Linked DNA regions of Pleomorphomonas sp. PLEO. The protein of the gene in region 1 interacts with the protein of each later gene in a pairwise test. Links are inferred from orthologs where the notes say so. Each region holds a gene or a part of one and is shown on either strand. Other genes may lie near its edges.

The links. Proteins that work in one complex are often made in the same cells at the same time.
Region 2: the proteins of dnaN (region 1) and dnaE interact in binary tests that used the Escherichia coli proteins (3 or more experiments, as listed by UniProt). The link is inferred for Pleomorphomonas sp. PLEO from one-to-one orthologs.

The regions. Positions count from the first base shown.
Region 1 is NZ_CP166625.1:527,994-535,760, forward strand. The notes cover bases 2,262-5,051. They hold dnaN (DNA polymerase III subunit beta), read right to left. Parts: upstream 4,321-5,051; coding sequence 3,202-4,320; downstream 2,262-3,201. Other genes in these bases: recF (DNA replication/repair protein RecF), read right to left, coding at 2,262-3,182; dnaA (chromosomal replication initiator protein DnaA), read right to left, coding at 4,649-5,051. Outside these bases: gyrB (DNA topoisomerase (ATP-hydrolyzing) subunit B), read right to left, coding at 1-1,837; more of recF, read right to left, coding at 2,031-2,261; more of dnaA, read right to left, coding at 5,052-6,112; AB6N07_RS02245 (rhodanese-like domain-containing protein), read right to left, coding at 6,489-6,944; rpsT (30S ribosomal protein S20), read right to left, coding at 7,559-7,767. UniProt on the Escherichia coli protein: Confers DNA tethering and processivity to DNA polymerases and other proteins. Acts as a clamp, forming a ring around DNA (a reaction catalyzed by the clamp-loading complex) which diffuses in an ATP-independent manner freely and bidirectionally along dsDNA.
Region 2 is NZ_CP166625.1:3,638,002-3,644,577, forward strand. Bases 1-4,009 are described here. They hold dnaE (DNA polymerase III subunit alpha), read right to left. Parts: upstream 3,654-4,009; coding sequence 201-3,653; downstream 1-200. Other genes in these bases: AB6N07_RS16965 (uracil-DNA glycosylase), read left to right, coding at 1-173; AB6N07_RS16975 (hypothetical protein), read right to left, coding at 3,789-4,009. Also shown: more of AB6N07_RS16975, read right to left, coding at 4,010-4,091; xth (exodeoxyribonuclease III), read left to right, coding at 4,271-5,053; AB6N07_RS16985 (tetratricopeptide repeat protein), read right to left, coding at 5,155-6,045. UniProt on the Escherichia coli protein: DNA polymerase III is a complex, multichain enzyme responsible for most of the replicative synthesis in bacteria. This DNA polymerase also exhibits 3' to 5' exonuclease activity. The alpha chain is the DNA polymerase catalytic subunit.

The DNA of each region.
Region 1 (7,767 bases):
CATGGCTGTAGCGATGATGCAATCCGTCAATGAGATTGCGCACGGCGCGCGCCCTGTCGACGATGGCCCGAAGATCCTGCCCTGCCCGCGCCTCGCCATCGGCGAGCTTAAATACCGCCTCGTCAAGGCCTTGGGTTACCAGGAAGTCTTCGAGCGCCCGCTCGTCCTTCAGGTATTGCTCGGACTTGCCGCGCGTCACTTTGTAGAGAGGCGGCTGGGCGATGTAGATATGGCCACGCTCCAGAAGCGCCGGCATCTGCCGGAAGAAGAACGTGAGCAGCAGAGTCCGAATGTGGGCGCCGTCGACGTCGGCGTCGGTCATGATGATGATCTTGTGGTAGCGAAGTTTGTTAGCGTCAAACTCGTCCGTACCGATCGAGGTGCCAAGGGCGGTGATCAGCGTGCCGATCTCGGCCGACGACAGCATCTTGTCGAAGCGCGCCCGCTCCACGTTGAGGATCTTGCCCCTGAGAGGCAACACCGCTTGGAACTCGCGGTTGCGGCCCTGCTTGGCCGAGCCACCTGCCGAATCGCCCTCGACGAGGAACAGTTCGGTGTTGACAGGGTCGCGATCCTGGCATTCGGCGAGCTTGCCGGGAAGCGACGCCATGTCGAGCGCGCCCTTGCGGCGGGTCAGCTCACGCGCCTTGCGAGCCGCTTCACGAGCGGCGGCGGCCTCGACGACCTTGCCAATCACGGTGCGCGCCTCGGCCGGATGCTCCTCGAACCAGGTGGAGAAGGCCTCATTGAGAGCCCCCTCGACAACCGGCCGCACTTCCGACGACACCAGCTTGTCCTTGGTCTGGCTGGAGAATTTCGGATCAGGCACTTTCACCGACAGGACGCAGGTCAGACCCTCGCGGCAGTCGTCGCCGGTCATCGTGACCTTCTCGCGCTTGGAGATACCGGTGCTTTCGGCGTAACTGATCACTTGGCGGGTCAGCGCGCCGCGGAAACCGGCAAGATGGGTACCACCGTCGCGCTGAGGGATGTTGTTGGTGAAGCAGAGCACGTTTTCGTGGTAACTATCATTCCACCAAAGCGCGACTTCGACGGTGATGCCGTCCTTCTCGGTCGACACCATGATCGGCTTTGACAGCGCCGGCTTCTTCGAGCGGTCAAGATAGCGCACGAAAGCTTCAAGTCCGCCCTCGTAATGCAGCTCCTCGATGCGCGGCTCGACCCCTCGATTATCCTCGAGGAAGATGCGAACGCCGGAATTGAGGAAGGCCAGTTCGCGCAGGCGCCGTTCCAGCGTCGCAAAATCGAAATCGGTGATGCCCTTGAACGTTTCGTGGCTTGGCATGAAGGTCACTTCGGTGCCCTTCTCGCCAACGGAGGTTCCAGTCACGGCGAGCGGAGCATCGGGCACGCCATCCGAGAAGCTCATCTCGTGCAACAGGTCATGCCGCCAGACCTTGAGCTTCAGCCAAACCGACAGCGCATTGACCACCGACACACCGACGCCGTGCAGACCACCTGACACCTTGTAGGAATTCTGATCGAACTTTCCGCCGGCGTGCAGCTGCGTCATGATGACCTCGGCCGCCGACACACCCTCTTCCTTGTGGATATCGGTGGGGATGCCGCGGCCGTTGTCGCGTACCGTGCAGGAGCCGTCGGCATTGAGGCGCACCGTCACCTTATCGGCGTGGCCGGCCAGCGCCTCGTCGATGGCGTTGTCCACCACCTCGTAGACCATATGGTGCAGGCCCGAACCGTCGTCGGTGTCGCCGATGTACATGCCGGGGCGCTTGCGCACCGCGTCGAGCCCCTTCAGCACCTTGATGGATTCGGCGCCATATTCGTCGGGGTCGTAGGCTGTGGTGTCGGTCATGGAGGCCTTCGTTTCTCGTCTCGGGAACATCCCGCCATATTTCTCATAAAGGCTGGCGGGAACTGCTTCAACCACCCTCGGCAGAGGGCCGAAAGTCGTTATTTTTCAATGGCCTTACTGGGGATTTATTCCAGTAGAACAGCAGTGGCCGCACCATGGCCCCGCAATCGGGTGGAAATGCGGCGAATCAACCTCAGAATTCCCCGGAATCCGGCGCAGGAATATCCGGAATCGCGATGATTTCCGCCTCGCCCAAAAAGTCCTCGAAGGGAGCGGCGTCGGTGCCGGTCATGAAGGCCTGGACGCCGAGCGCGGCAATGAGGTCGACCAGCGCCCTTCGCCGCCGAGCGTCGAGGTGTGCGGCCACCTCGTCGAGCAGCAGAACGGGCGGGCTGCCGGTCAGCTCGGTCACCAGCGCCGCCTGGGCCAGCACCAGACCAGTGAGCAGTGCCTTCTGCTCGCCGGTCGAGGAGGCCGAGGCTGGCATGTCCTTTTCGGCATGGCGAACCGACAGGTCGGAGCGATGAGGACCGACGAGCGTCCGACCGGCCGCCCGATCGCGCGAGCGACCAGCCCGGAGATCGGTCCTCAGCCAGTCCTCGACATCGGCCGCGGCCGCGCCGTCGAGTGCCGTGTCGACGTCACCGGTCAGCTGGACCGTCGCGCGCGGGAAAGCACGGTCGCCATCGGGACGCATCTCGATCAGCCGGGCGAGGCAGTGCACGGTCTCGCGGCGGGCGGCGGCGACGGCGACACCGGTGGCGGCAATTTCCGTTTCGATCGCATCGAGCCAAGCTACGTCGGCCTCGCGCGCCTCCAAAAGGCGATTGCGAGCGGCAACCGCCTGCTCGTAGCCCGAAACGCGCCGGCCGTGCGAGGGATCGACCGCCAGCACCAAGCGGTCGAGGAAGCGCCTGCGATCGCTGGCCGGACCGACGAACAAGCCATCCATGGCCGGGACGAGCCAGATGAGGCGCAAATGATCGGAAAGCCGCTCGCTGCCCTTCTGCGGCTCGCCATCAACCAGGAGCCGCCGACCGGGCTCGCCGGGAACCGCACCGGTGCCGATCCGTACGGCCCCGTAGGCACCCTCGATGTCGGCCAGTACGGAAAAGCCACCGGAGCCATCGAGCCGGACCATCTCCGCGAGCGTCGCCCGGCGGAAGCCACGGCCGGGGGCGAGCAAGGACAACGCCTCGAGCACGTTGGTCTTGCCAACGCCATTCTGGCCGGTGAGCACTACCGATCGGCCCGTGAAATCGAGCGCGAGGTCGGCATGGTTGCGAAAATCGCTGAGGCGAAGGTGGCTGACGCGCACCTTCGCCTCGGGACGGGATTCTGTCATGGCGTTCCAGCGGCGGCGGTCACACCCGCATCGGCATCAGCACATAAAGCGTCGCAACGTCGCCGGCATCCTGGATCAGCGTCGGCGAACCGGCGTCGGCGAGATGGAACAGCGCCGTCTCCGACGTGAGCTGGCCGGCAATATCGAGGAGATAGCGGGCATTAAAGCCGATCTCGAGCGGTGAGTCGGTGTAGTCGACCATCACCTCCTCGGTGGCGGTGCCCGAATCCGGATTGACCACGGTGAGCACCAAGCGCCCCTCGGCGAGCGTCAACTTCACTGCGCGACCACGCTCGGACGAGATGGTGGAAACGCGATCGACAGCCTCGGCGAACTCGGCCTTGTCGACCCGAAGTTCCTTGTCGTTGCCCTGGGGAATCACTCGGCCATAGTCGGGGAAGGTGCCGTCGATCAGCTTGGATGTCAGCACCACGTTACCGACCGTGAGGCGAATCTTGGCATCCGACAATTCAACCTTGAGCTCGGCCTTTGGGTCTTCGATGAGGCGCTGAATCTCACCCACCGTCTTGCGAGGCACGATGATGCCCGGCATGCCTTCGGAACCCTTCGGCGCGGTGATGTCGGCGCGGGCAAGCCGATGGCCGTCGGTGGCGACAGCGCGGAACAGCGGACCGTCGGGACCGTCGACGGTGTGCAGGAAGATGCCGTTCAAATAATAACGTATCTCTTCATTGGAAATGGCAAATTGCGTCCGGTCGATCAGCCGCTTGAGATCGCCAGCTTCCAGCGAGAAGGCGTGGCTGAGTTCGCCGACGGTGATGTCGGGAAAGTCGCTCTCCGGCAGCATCTGCAGGGAAAAGCGCGAACGGCCGGAAGAGATGGTAAGAGTGGCGCCATCAGCCGATCCCTCAAGCGAGACCTGCGACCCCTCGGGCAGCTTGCGCACGATGTCATAGAACATGTGCGCCGGCACCGTGGTCGCACCGGGGCGCTCGACAACGGCCGGGACCGTTTCCTGCGCCTCGAGATCGAGGTCGGTTGCCTTCAGCTTGAGCTGACCGTCGTCGGTCCGAAGCAGCACGTTGGAGAGAATCGGAATGGTGTTCCGACGCTCGACAACGCGGTGGACGTGGGTGAGGGAGGCAAGGAGGTGCGACCGCTCCAGCGTAACGCGCATGGAAAAACCCGTCTGTCGTGGCTGCCACGCCCTGGTCGGCCGCACTGAGCGCGACCGGCGCGGCCACCGGAAAATCTGGCGTTGAGCAGCCGCCAATCAGGCAGAATCTGCCTCATCGAAAACCGGATGCTCCCGTAAACAATCCGAAGCGCTCACCTGTCGACCCGATGTTGCAATCAGGCCTAGCGTTCGCTCTGGACCGATTTCCCCGTCGTCGCCTGAAGGTGACCACGGGGAAGAGCACATTACGGCAACTGCCAATTTCCGCAAGCCGGCAGGCTAGCAGCCAACGTGGTTTTCGTCGGCGTTTTTCGTTTCCGGTTTTGAATCAGGCCTCGAGCATGCGCTTCAAGACTTCGATCTCCTGCGTCAGCGCTTCGTCGGAACTGACCAGCTCTTCGACCTTGCGCACCGCGTGCAGGACGGTGGTGTGATCGCGGCCACCGAAGCGCCGGCCGATCTCAGGAAGCGAGCGCAGCGTCAACGATTTCGCCAGATACATGGCGATTTGGCGCGGCCAAACGATCGACCGGGTCCGGCGCGACGACAGGAGGTCCTGCTTGGAGACGTTGTAGTGCTTGGAAACGACGCGCTGAATATCCTCGATCTTGATGCGGCGCGTGTCGGTGACGCGGATGAGGTCCTTCAGCGTCGTCTCGGCCATGGCGAGCGACAGCGTCAGGCCGGTCAGCTGGTTGTGTCCGGCAAGGCGCGTCACCGCCCCCTCAAGGTCGCGCCCCGACGTGGTGACGTTGCGAACGATGAAATCGATGACGTCGTCGGGAACGGAGAAGCCCGGCATATGCTGGGCGGTGATGGCGATACGACGCTCGACAATCGACCGACGCAACGCAGCGTCGGGAGCGCCGATCTCGATCAGAAGGCCACCGGAGAGGCGTGAACGGACGCGTTCATCCATGGTTTCGAGTTCGACAGGAGGTCGGTCGGCAGCAACGATGACCTGGCGTGCGCCATCGATCAGGGTATTCACCGTGTGGCAGAATTCCTGCTGGATCTGCTTGCCGTGCAGAAACTGCATGTCGTCGATCACCAGGAGATCGATGGTTCGCAGCGCTTCCTTGAAGGCGAGTGCCGACTGGGTCTGCAGCGACTGCACGAAGCGATACATGAAATGCTCGGCCGTCAGATAGAGCACGCGCATTTCCGGATGCTCGGCCTTGAGGTGATGGGTGAGCGCTTGCAGAAGATGCGTCTTGCCCTGGCCGACCGAGGAGTGGATGTAGAGCGGATTGAACTTGACCCCGGAGGCCGGACCGTCGGCAACCTGGCGAGCGGCTGCCAGCGCCAAACGGTTCGAGGCGCCTTCGACAAAATTGTCAAAGATGTAGCGCGGGTCGAGCGGCGACGAAATATCATCGAACAGCCGAGCGGAAGCGGAATCGGCGGCAGGACGGATCGGAGCGGCGACGCGCAACGCTGGTGCGCCCGCCGGGCGAGAAGCTTCCGGTGCGGCAAAACGGGCAGGCGACTCAATCTTGGCCCGCATGGCCGAACGGACAGACACCTCAACCTTGCGGTAAGCGGGCCCCTCGGCCTGCCAGAGCCCGGCGAGCTTGTCGCGATAGTGGGTGGAAATCCAGGTTTTCAGGAAGCGACTCGGCACCGAGAGCCAAACGGTGCCCCCCTCGATTTGCTCGACATTCATGCCGGCAAACCAGCAGGAGAATACCTCTTCGCCGAGATCGGCTTTGAGGCGGCCACGAACGCGCGCCCACGCATCGGCATGATCAACTGCCGCTCCGGCGACGCCGCAGGCTTCCGCTTCCAACATATCTCGGCCTCCATCCAAAAAAGTCTACTCACCAGTCTTCCATTCGCAGAGCGCTTCCGCCGGGAGCACTCTCCACCGGTCATCCGAACGCCGTGTCCGGGCTAACCATCTCGTACTTGCCAACCATGGGGCGACGACTTCTCGAAGCCCCGTGATGCCAGTAGCCCCCGGGTTGCGGGGACAAAGCGCCTGACCTCAGGGGAGGCGCCCATTAAATAATGCCGGCCGAAAAGCCGACATCAATACTCATGACGGACCGGAGCCCGTCATTGGCCGGAGGGTCAACCTCCGGAACTCAGATTGTGGTCAGTGTGACAGGTCTCCCGATCTGCGCGCACCTTGCCGGCCACATGGCCGGTCTGCCCAACGCATCGGTTCAACTCTGGATCCAGGGCAAACCGCTCGCCTTCCAGCCATCGACACAACCCCTGTGCCGATCCGGACCGAGCGCTCCCTCGAAACCGCCTGCCACATTAAAAGCCCGCGTAAATCCGCCGGCCGTTGCCAGGGTCGCCGCAGATCGACTGCGCGCTCCCGACCGGCAAATGAAATAAAGCGGGGCGTCCGCACCAACGCCAAGATCGGCAAGGGCCTCTCCCAGCTCGTCGGCGAAGGCCGGGTTGACGGCCATATCTGGAAAGCGCTGCCACTCGACGAGCAGCACTCGCTTGCCAATGCTCCCAAGGTCAGGAAGACCGACAAAGTTCCATTCAGCCACCGTCCGAACATCGATCAGCACGGCCGAGGGATCAGCGGCAAGCGCCTCCCAAGTCTCGCGCACGCCGACGTCGCCAGCATAGCCCGGATCTTCGTTGAATGATCCCGCACCCAAGATTGCCCCACCACCCCAAAATTCATCAAACAGAAAAGACAAAACAAAACCATGCGCAAAAAGCGCATATATTCTCGATTTGCCTTTCCTGGATTGAGTTGGCTACCTGCCTCGGCCATCGCACCTAAAGAATTACCGACGGCTAGCCCCCTGCTTTAGTTTACTTTCACAAGCGATTGCTTGGCTCGCTCGCTTCAACTGGGCTGACCATACACAGGCCCCAAGGGGGGAGCAAGAGCCGAATCTTCCTATGTCGTTAACCCGGTTTTTACCGGAGAGGACGCTTCCCAAAAGGTGACCGGCGAACCCTAGGGGATTCAAAGATTTGCGCCTTCTGATACGGCCAAACCCTATTTGGTCGTAAGCCGGCCAGCCTACTATTCATTAGCCGCATTTTTGTTTCCGTCGCCGCGGATTCCTCGCCGTCTGGAAACGACGTATGACTAAGCGTTTGTTTTCAAAACAATATTTTTGACACCCGAGTCCACGATGATCAGGGCCGATAGACCAGCCGGCGCGAGCCGGAAAAGCAAAAGGGCCTAGCTAAAAGCCAGGCCCTAATAGACTCGTTTTCACGAATAAGAACTGTTACCGACGCCGTCAGGCGTTAGGTATCAGGCGTCGATGGACTTCAGGCGAGCAGCCAAGCGCGACACTTTGCGCGAAGCCGTGTTCTTGTGAACGATACCCTTGATCGCCGCGCGCATGATCTCCGGCTCGACAGCCTTGAAGGCTTCGGTAGCGGCGGTCTTGTCGCCAGAAGCGACAGCTTCATCGAACTTGCGAACGAAGGACCGCATACGGCTGCGACGAGTCTTGTTCA
Region 2 (6,576 bases), 3.1 Mb from region 1 along the record:
TTGCCCGTCACAAATTTGCCCATGGCGCCGTACACACGCTCGACTGTCTGCCCGGCGTTCGCCTTTACGACAGCTACCACTGCTCGCGATACAACACGAACACCGGCGTGCTGACAACCGAGATGTTTCGCTCGGTCTTCGCCGCCGTACGCCGGGATCTCGACGGTCGCTGAGCGCTCGTGTCAGGCGGCTAGCCGCCCTCAGGCCAACTCGACATCGACTACGCCATCGACCGCCCGGAGCGCACCGGCTAGCTGTGGTGATACCCGATAGCCGCCCGGCAATTTCACCTCCACCTCGCCCCGCCCGCGATCGCCGAGCACGATCAGTGACACATCCCCCTCCCCGCCCGGCCTCAGCACATCACGGAGCGCGGCAAGCGGCTCAACGCCGCGCAGGAAGATCCGAAGAGCGTTTTGTAATTTGCCTGCCGCCTGATCGAGAGGCTCCACGGAATCGATGCGCACCGAGATGCCTTCCGGCTTGTCCTCGGCATTGACGAGCAGGATAACTGACTGTCCGGGTTCGAGAAGGCTTCGGAAATGAGCAAGTCCCTCCGAGAAGATCACGGCTTCATACTGTCCGGTGGGATCTGAAATGCCGATGATGCCCATTTTGTTGCCGGTGCGAGTCTTGCGCTCCTGCTTGGCGACGATGGTGCCGGCAAGACGACCGGCCGCGGCCCCTCTCTTCACCGAGGCTGAGAACTGAGCCCATGTCTGCACCCTGAGGCGGCCAAGAAGCGCCTCGTAGGCGTCGAGAGGATGGGCGGACAGATAGAACCCGATTGCCGTGTGCTCGCGCTGCAGCTTTTCTTCCGGTAGCCAGTTAGGGACAGATGGAAGGCGAACGGGTTCCGGTTCGCCACCGCCACCGAACAGCTCGTTTTGGCCAGTCTCTTGCTGTTCTAGCCGATGGGCGGCAGCGGCCATCACGCCCTCGAGCCCTTGAAACATCTTGTTCCTGTTAGCTTCCAGACAATCGAAGGCACCAGCCGCGGTCAGCGCTTCGAGAATGCGCTTGTTCATCGCCTTCGGATTGATGCGGCTGGCGAAATCAGAGACTGATCGGAACGGCTTGTTGCCCCGCTGCTCGACGATATGTTCGACGGCCGCCTGGCCGACGCCTTTGACGGCGGCAAGCGCATAGAGAATGTGCTTGCCATCCACCTCGAACACCACATCGGATCGGTTGACCGAGGGCGGTTCGACAGTGATACCCAGGCGGATCGCCTCGCGCCGGAAGTCGTTGAGCTTATCGGTATTAGTCAATTCGAGCGTCATGGACGCCGCCATGAACTCAACAGGGTGGTTGGCCTTGAGATAGGCGGTCTGGTAGGCGACCAGCGCGTAGGCAGCGGCGTGGCTCTTGTTGAAGCCGTAGTCGGCGAACTTGGCCAGGAGGTCGAAAATGGTATCGGCGAGCGCCTTGTCGATGCCGCGTTCGACAGCGCCATCGACGAAGCGGACTCGCTGCTTGTCCATCTCCGCCTTGATCTTCTTGCCCATGGCGCGGCGCAACAGGTCGGCTTCGCCGAGCGAATAGCCTGACAGGATCTGGGCGATCTGCATCACCTGCTCCTGATAGACGATGATGCCGTAAGTCTCCTTCAGCACCGGCTCGATAGAGGAGTGCATATAGTCAGGCTTCTCGAGGCCGAACTTTCGGGCGCCGTAGACGGGAATGTTGGCCATGGGACCAGGCCGATAAAGCGCGACGAGCGCGATGATATCCTCAAAGCGGTCCGGCTTGATGTCCGAGATGGCCTTGCGCATGCCCATGCTTTCCAGCTGGAACACGCCGACCGTCTCGCCATGGGTCAGCAACTCGTAGGTCTTGGGATCATCGAGCGGCAACGCCGACAGGTCGATCTTCACCCCCTTGCGCTCGATGAGGTCGACGGCGCGCCTCAGCACCGTCAGCGTTTTGAGGCCGAGGAAATCGAACTTGATAAGGCCGGTGCTTTCTACCCACTTCATGTTGTACTGGGTGACCGGCATGTCCGAACGCGGGTCTCGATAGAGAGGCACCAGTTGATCGAGCGGTCGGTCGCCGATCACGATACCGGCGGCGTGCGTCGAAGCGTGGCGGTAAAGGCCTTCGAGCTTGATCGAGATGTCGATCAGGCGGTCCACGACCGGGTCTTCGCGTGCCTCCTTCAGCCGAGGCTCATCTTCCAGCGCCTGCCCGAGCGTCACCGGATGAGCGGGGTTCTGAGGTACCAGTTTGCAGAGCTTGTCGACCTGCCCATAGGACATCTGCAGCACGCGGCCAACGTCGCGTAATACGGCACGCGCCTGAAGCGACCCGAAGGTAATGATCTGCGCCACCTGGGTGCGGCCATACTTGCCCTGGACGTAGCGGATCACCTCTTCGCGGCGGTCCTGGCAGAAGTCGATGTCGAAGTCCGGCATCGACACGCGCTCGGGGTTGAGGAAGCGTTCGAACAGCAGGGCGAACCGCAAGGGATCGAGATCGGTGATGGTGAGCGAGAAAGCCACCAGCGAGCCTGCGCCCGAACCGCGGCCTGGCCCGACAGGAATGCCGTGCGCCTTGGCCCATTTGATGAAGTCGGCCACGATCAGGAAGTAGCCGGGAAACTTCATGCCGGTGATGATGCCCAGCTCGAATTCCAAGCGCTTATGATAGTCCTCAAGCGTTAGTCCGGGGGCAAGACCATGGCTCTCGATACGACGAGCGAGTCCCTCCCAGGCCTGACGAGCAAGTTCGGCCGCCTCGGCCGCCTCGGCCGCCGCGACGTCGTCAACGTCGGCTCCGGCAAAGCGCGGCAACAGCGGTTTGCGCTTTGGCGCCCTGACGGTACAGCGTCGGGCGATCTCAATGGTGTTTTCCAGCGCTTCCGGCACATCCGCGAACAGCGTCTGCATTTCGGCGCGCGACTTGAAATAATGCTCCTCGGTCAGACGGCGGCGATCGTCCTCGGCGACCATGCGCCCTTCGGAAATGGCGATCAGCGCATCGTGGGCTTCGTAGTCGGCGCGCGTCGGAAAATAACACTCGTTGGTGGCGACAAGCGGCAAGCCGCGCGCATAGGCGAGCTCAACGAGATGTGGCTCGACCATCACCTCCTCGGGCGTGCCGTGCCGCTGCAGTTCGACGTAGAGGCGGTCGCCAAATAACTGTTCAAGCAGCGCAAGGCGGCTTTCGGCCTGTGGCATCAGCCCCGCGGCGATTGCCTTGTCGACCGGACCGCTAGGACCGCCCGTCAGTGCGATGATTCCACCGGTCAGCCCTTCGAAACGGCCGATCGGCAAATTGGCGGCAGCGCCGGGTTCCGATTCCAGGAAGGAGCGCGACATCAGCACCGTGAGGTTGGCGAAACCTTCCGCCGTTGCTGCCAGGAGCACGATGGACGGCAGCGCCTGCGGCAGTCCGCCCGGTCGGCGGCGGTCGGTGCTATCATCCCCGAAATCGACGGCCATTTGGCAGCCGATGATCGGCTGCAATCCCTTCTCGATGGCCTTCTCGGAAAATTCGAGGGCGCAGAAAAGATTGCCAGTGTCGGTAATCGCCAGTGCCGGCTGGTTGTCAGCCAAGGCAAGCTTCAGCGCCTTGACGAGGGGAAGCGCCCCTTCAAGAAGCGAATAGGCGCTGTGAACGCGCAGGTGAATAAAGCCAACGTCGCCGATCATCGCCATGTTCCGATTGGAAGCCGATCCACCACATCGGATCGGCGAAGACAGGCTACCCCATCCAGCCAAGCGATCGGAGTGTTTTCGTGGAAAGGCTTGCGACTTGTGGAAAACTCACCCCGTCCATCCCCAAGCTCAAACCAATATGTCAGCCGAACTCAATATCAGCACCAGCATGGTGCCGAACAGGACCAGGGCGCCAAGGGCCGCTACATCGCGGACGATAGCTGCCGAGGCAATCGCCGAGGCGAGGCGCTCGCGCGGCGATAGCGTGAAATCGCGCACCGTAGGCATCGATTCACGCGAAAATCCGGGCAAAACCTGAGCAGAGCCCGACAATGATCTTTTTTTGTTCTGGGTCGGTGGCGCCTGATTGTAGCGAATACCGACCACACACTCGATTTCCCTGATGGAAAACTTGGCATTTATGACAGGCATCCTCGCCTCCGTGTTCCCTGTTATTCCCTATAATGTTCCGCCTTTGTTCTGTTGTCAAGCATGCCCTTAACCTAGATCAAAATACGATAGTTCTTGTAACGTTCACGTGCGTATGAGAAGGATTCGCGCGTATGGAAATAGGGAATCGTTAGGTCGAAATAGCCGCCGGAGGAGCTTGCATGCGCATCGCCACCTGGAACATCAACGGTGTCCGCGCCCGGATTGAGACGGCATCGGCCTGGCTGGAAAAAAGCCGTCCCGATATTGTTTGCCTTCAGGAGATCAAGTGCGTTGACGAGGCCTTCCCGACCGAACCGTTCGAGCGCCTTGGCTATAATGTAGCTCTGAACGGCCAGAAGGGCTTCAACGGCGTAGCCATTCTATCCCTGCTACCACTCGAAGAGGTTCGGCGTGGTTTACCGGGAGACGACGAGGACATTCAATCGCGCTACATTGAGGCGGTAGTGTCCGTGCCGAGCGGCAGTTTGCGCGTTGCCTCCATTTATCTTCCCAACGGCAATCCGCCGGACAGCGACAAATACCCCTACAAGCTCGCCTGGATGGAGCGCCTCAAGCGGTATGCCGCTGGCCTTCTCAGGCTTGAGGAAGCTACCCTGCTTTGCGGGGACTACAATATCATTCCCGAGCCGCGCGACTGTCATGACCCCGCGGTCTGGGCTGGTGATGCGCTATTCCTGCCGCGGAGCCGGGCCGCCTACCGGTCGATCGTTAATCTAGGCTGGACGGATGCTTTGCGCTCCGTCGATGACCGGCCGGGGCGCTACACCTTCTGGGACTATCAAGCGGGCGCGCGGCAGAGGAATTGGGGAATCCGGATCGACCATGTCCTGGCATCTCCCCAAGCGGCAGATCGAGTCGCCGGAGTCGAAATCGAGGACGACGTCCGCGATTGGGAAAAGCCATCCGACCATGTGCCGGTGGTGGTCGAGATCAGGGTATAGCGCCAGCTCTGCCGATCTGTTTCTCGGAGACGACGGCCCGGTGGATGGCACTTGCCGGATGACTGACGGCATAGGCCGCCGAGCATCTCGACCGTTTGCGTTCAGCGGGTCGCTGAGGCTTCGACGGCACGTTCCGACGTGGCATAGGCCTGGGTGAAGGCGGCGTCGTTGTCCACGAGCCATTGATCGGCCAAGGCGATGGCCTTGCGACGCTCGTCCTCGCTGGCGAGCGAGAAGGCATCTTCATGAGCCGCGCGGATTTCCGCATCGTCATGATGCATGACTTCGGCGCGCTTCAGAGCGATGGTCAGCCACATCAGGCCATGAACCGGATTGGGCTCGATCTGGTCGCCCTTGACCAGCATCTCGCCGAGTTTGGCCTGAGCGTCAATCTGTCCTTTGCGGGCTGCAAGCAGGTACCAGCGGGCGGCTTGCCGAGGATCCTGATCCACGCCGACCCCGTCAAGGTACATGTTGCCAAGCTTCAGCTGGGCCAATGCATCGCCAAAATAGGAGGCGGCATAGGTGAATATTTCGCGGGCGCGGTTGACGTTGGGTACAACCGCCGAATCCGCGATGCCCGTAAGATAGTAAGAGCCAACCTCAACGAAAGCGCTGGAAATGAACGGCGCGTCCGGAGACGACGGCGAATCCTCACCGTGGGCCGAGATCAGCTGACTGAAGAAATCGAACGCCTTCATGTCGTCTTCGGCCACGCCGTCGCCTTTGGCGTACATGCGGCCGAGCTTCCACTGGGCCGCCGGATGGCCGCTCTGCGCGGCAGCGAGCAGCCCGGTGACCGCTTCGCGCTTGTCGCCCGAATAATAGGCTCGGGTGGCTTCGCGGAGCGTTGACATGGTTGCGGCATCGCAACACGCATCCTGCCTGGCGGCGGACTGCGGATCGAAGGCCATGGCCTGTGAGCCGAACATCACCCCCAACGACAGGGCGACGGAGACCTTGCAGACGTTTCTGACACAGACACCCGACATGTTCACTCTCGGCGTTCCGCCCCGCCCGCTTTCAGGTTATCGGTGCCTAGAGCACCGCGCCCATCCCGCGAACCTCCATGGGAACATGTGGTTCATGGCAGCAGCCACGTACACGCTTTCCCACGCTTGTTTTACGGGGATAAAGTCAGGTTCGTTTATGGCTGAATAGGGGCAATTTATGCCTAATGATTTCTGCTTCCGCGAGTTTGACTGAGCTGTTGCGGAATCGTCACAGCCTACAGAGGTCCGAAATAGATTTTCGACTGCGGAATCTTCCCAACGGCAGAGCGCAGATGACGCAGAGGCCCTTCCCACCCAGTCGCCAAGCTGGTTTTAGCCAACCACGATTCTCTCGGCGCCCTCCGGAATGGGCCAAAACGCCTTCGCGCCAGCAGGCTCCTGATTCCATTTGCGTGAGACGGAATGATCTAGATTTCGTCGCGCTTATCATAAACATCAATCATTTATGGTACATTCTTCTATCTAAATGATAGAAATTGGACGGCTAACGTTCACATATTTGATTAAGAC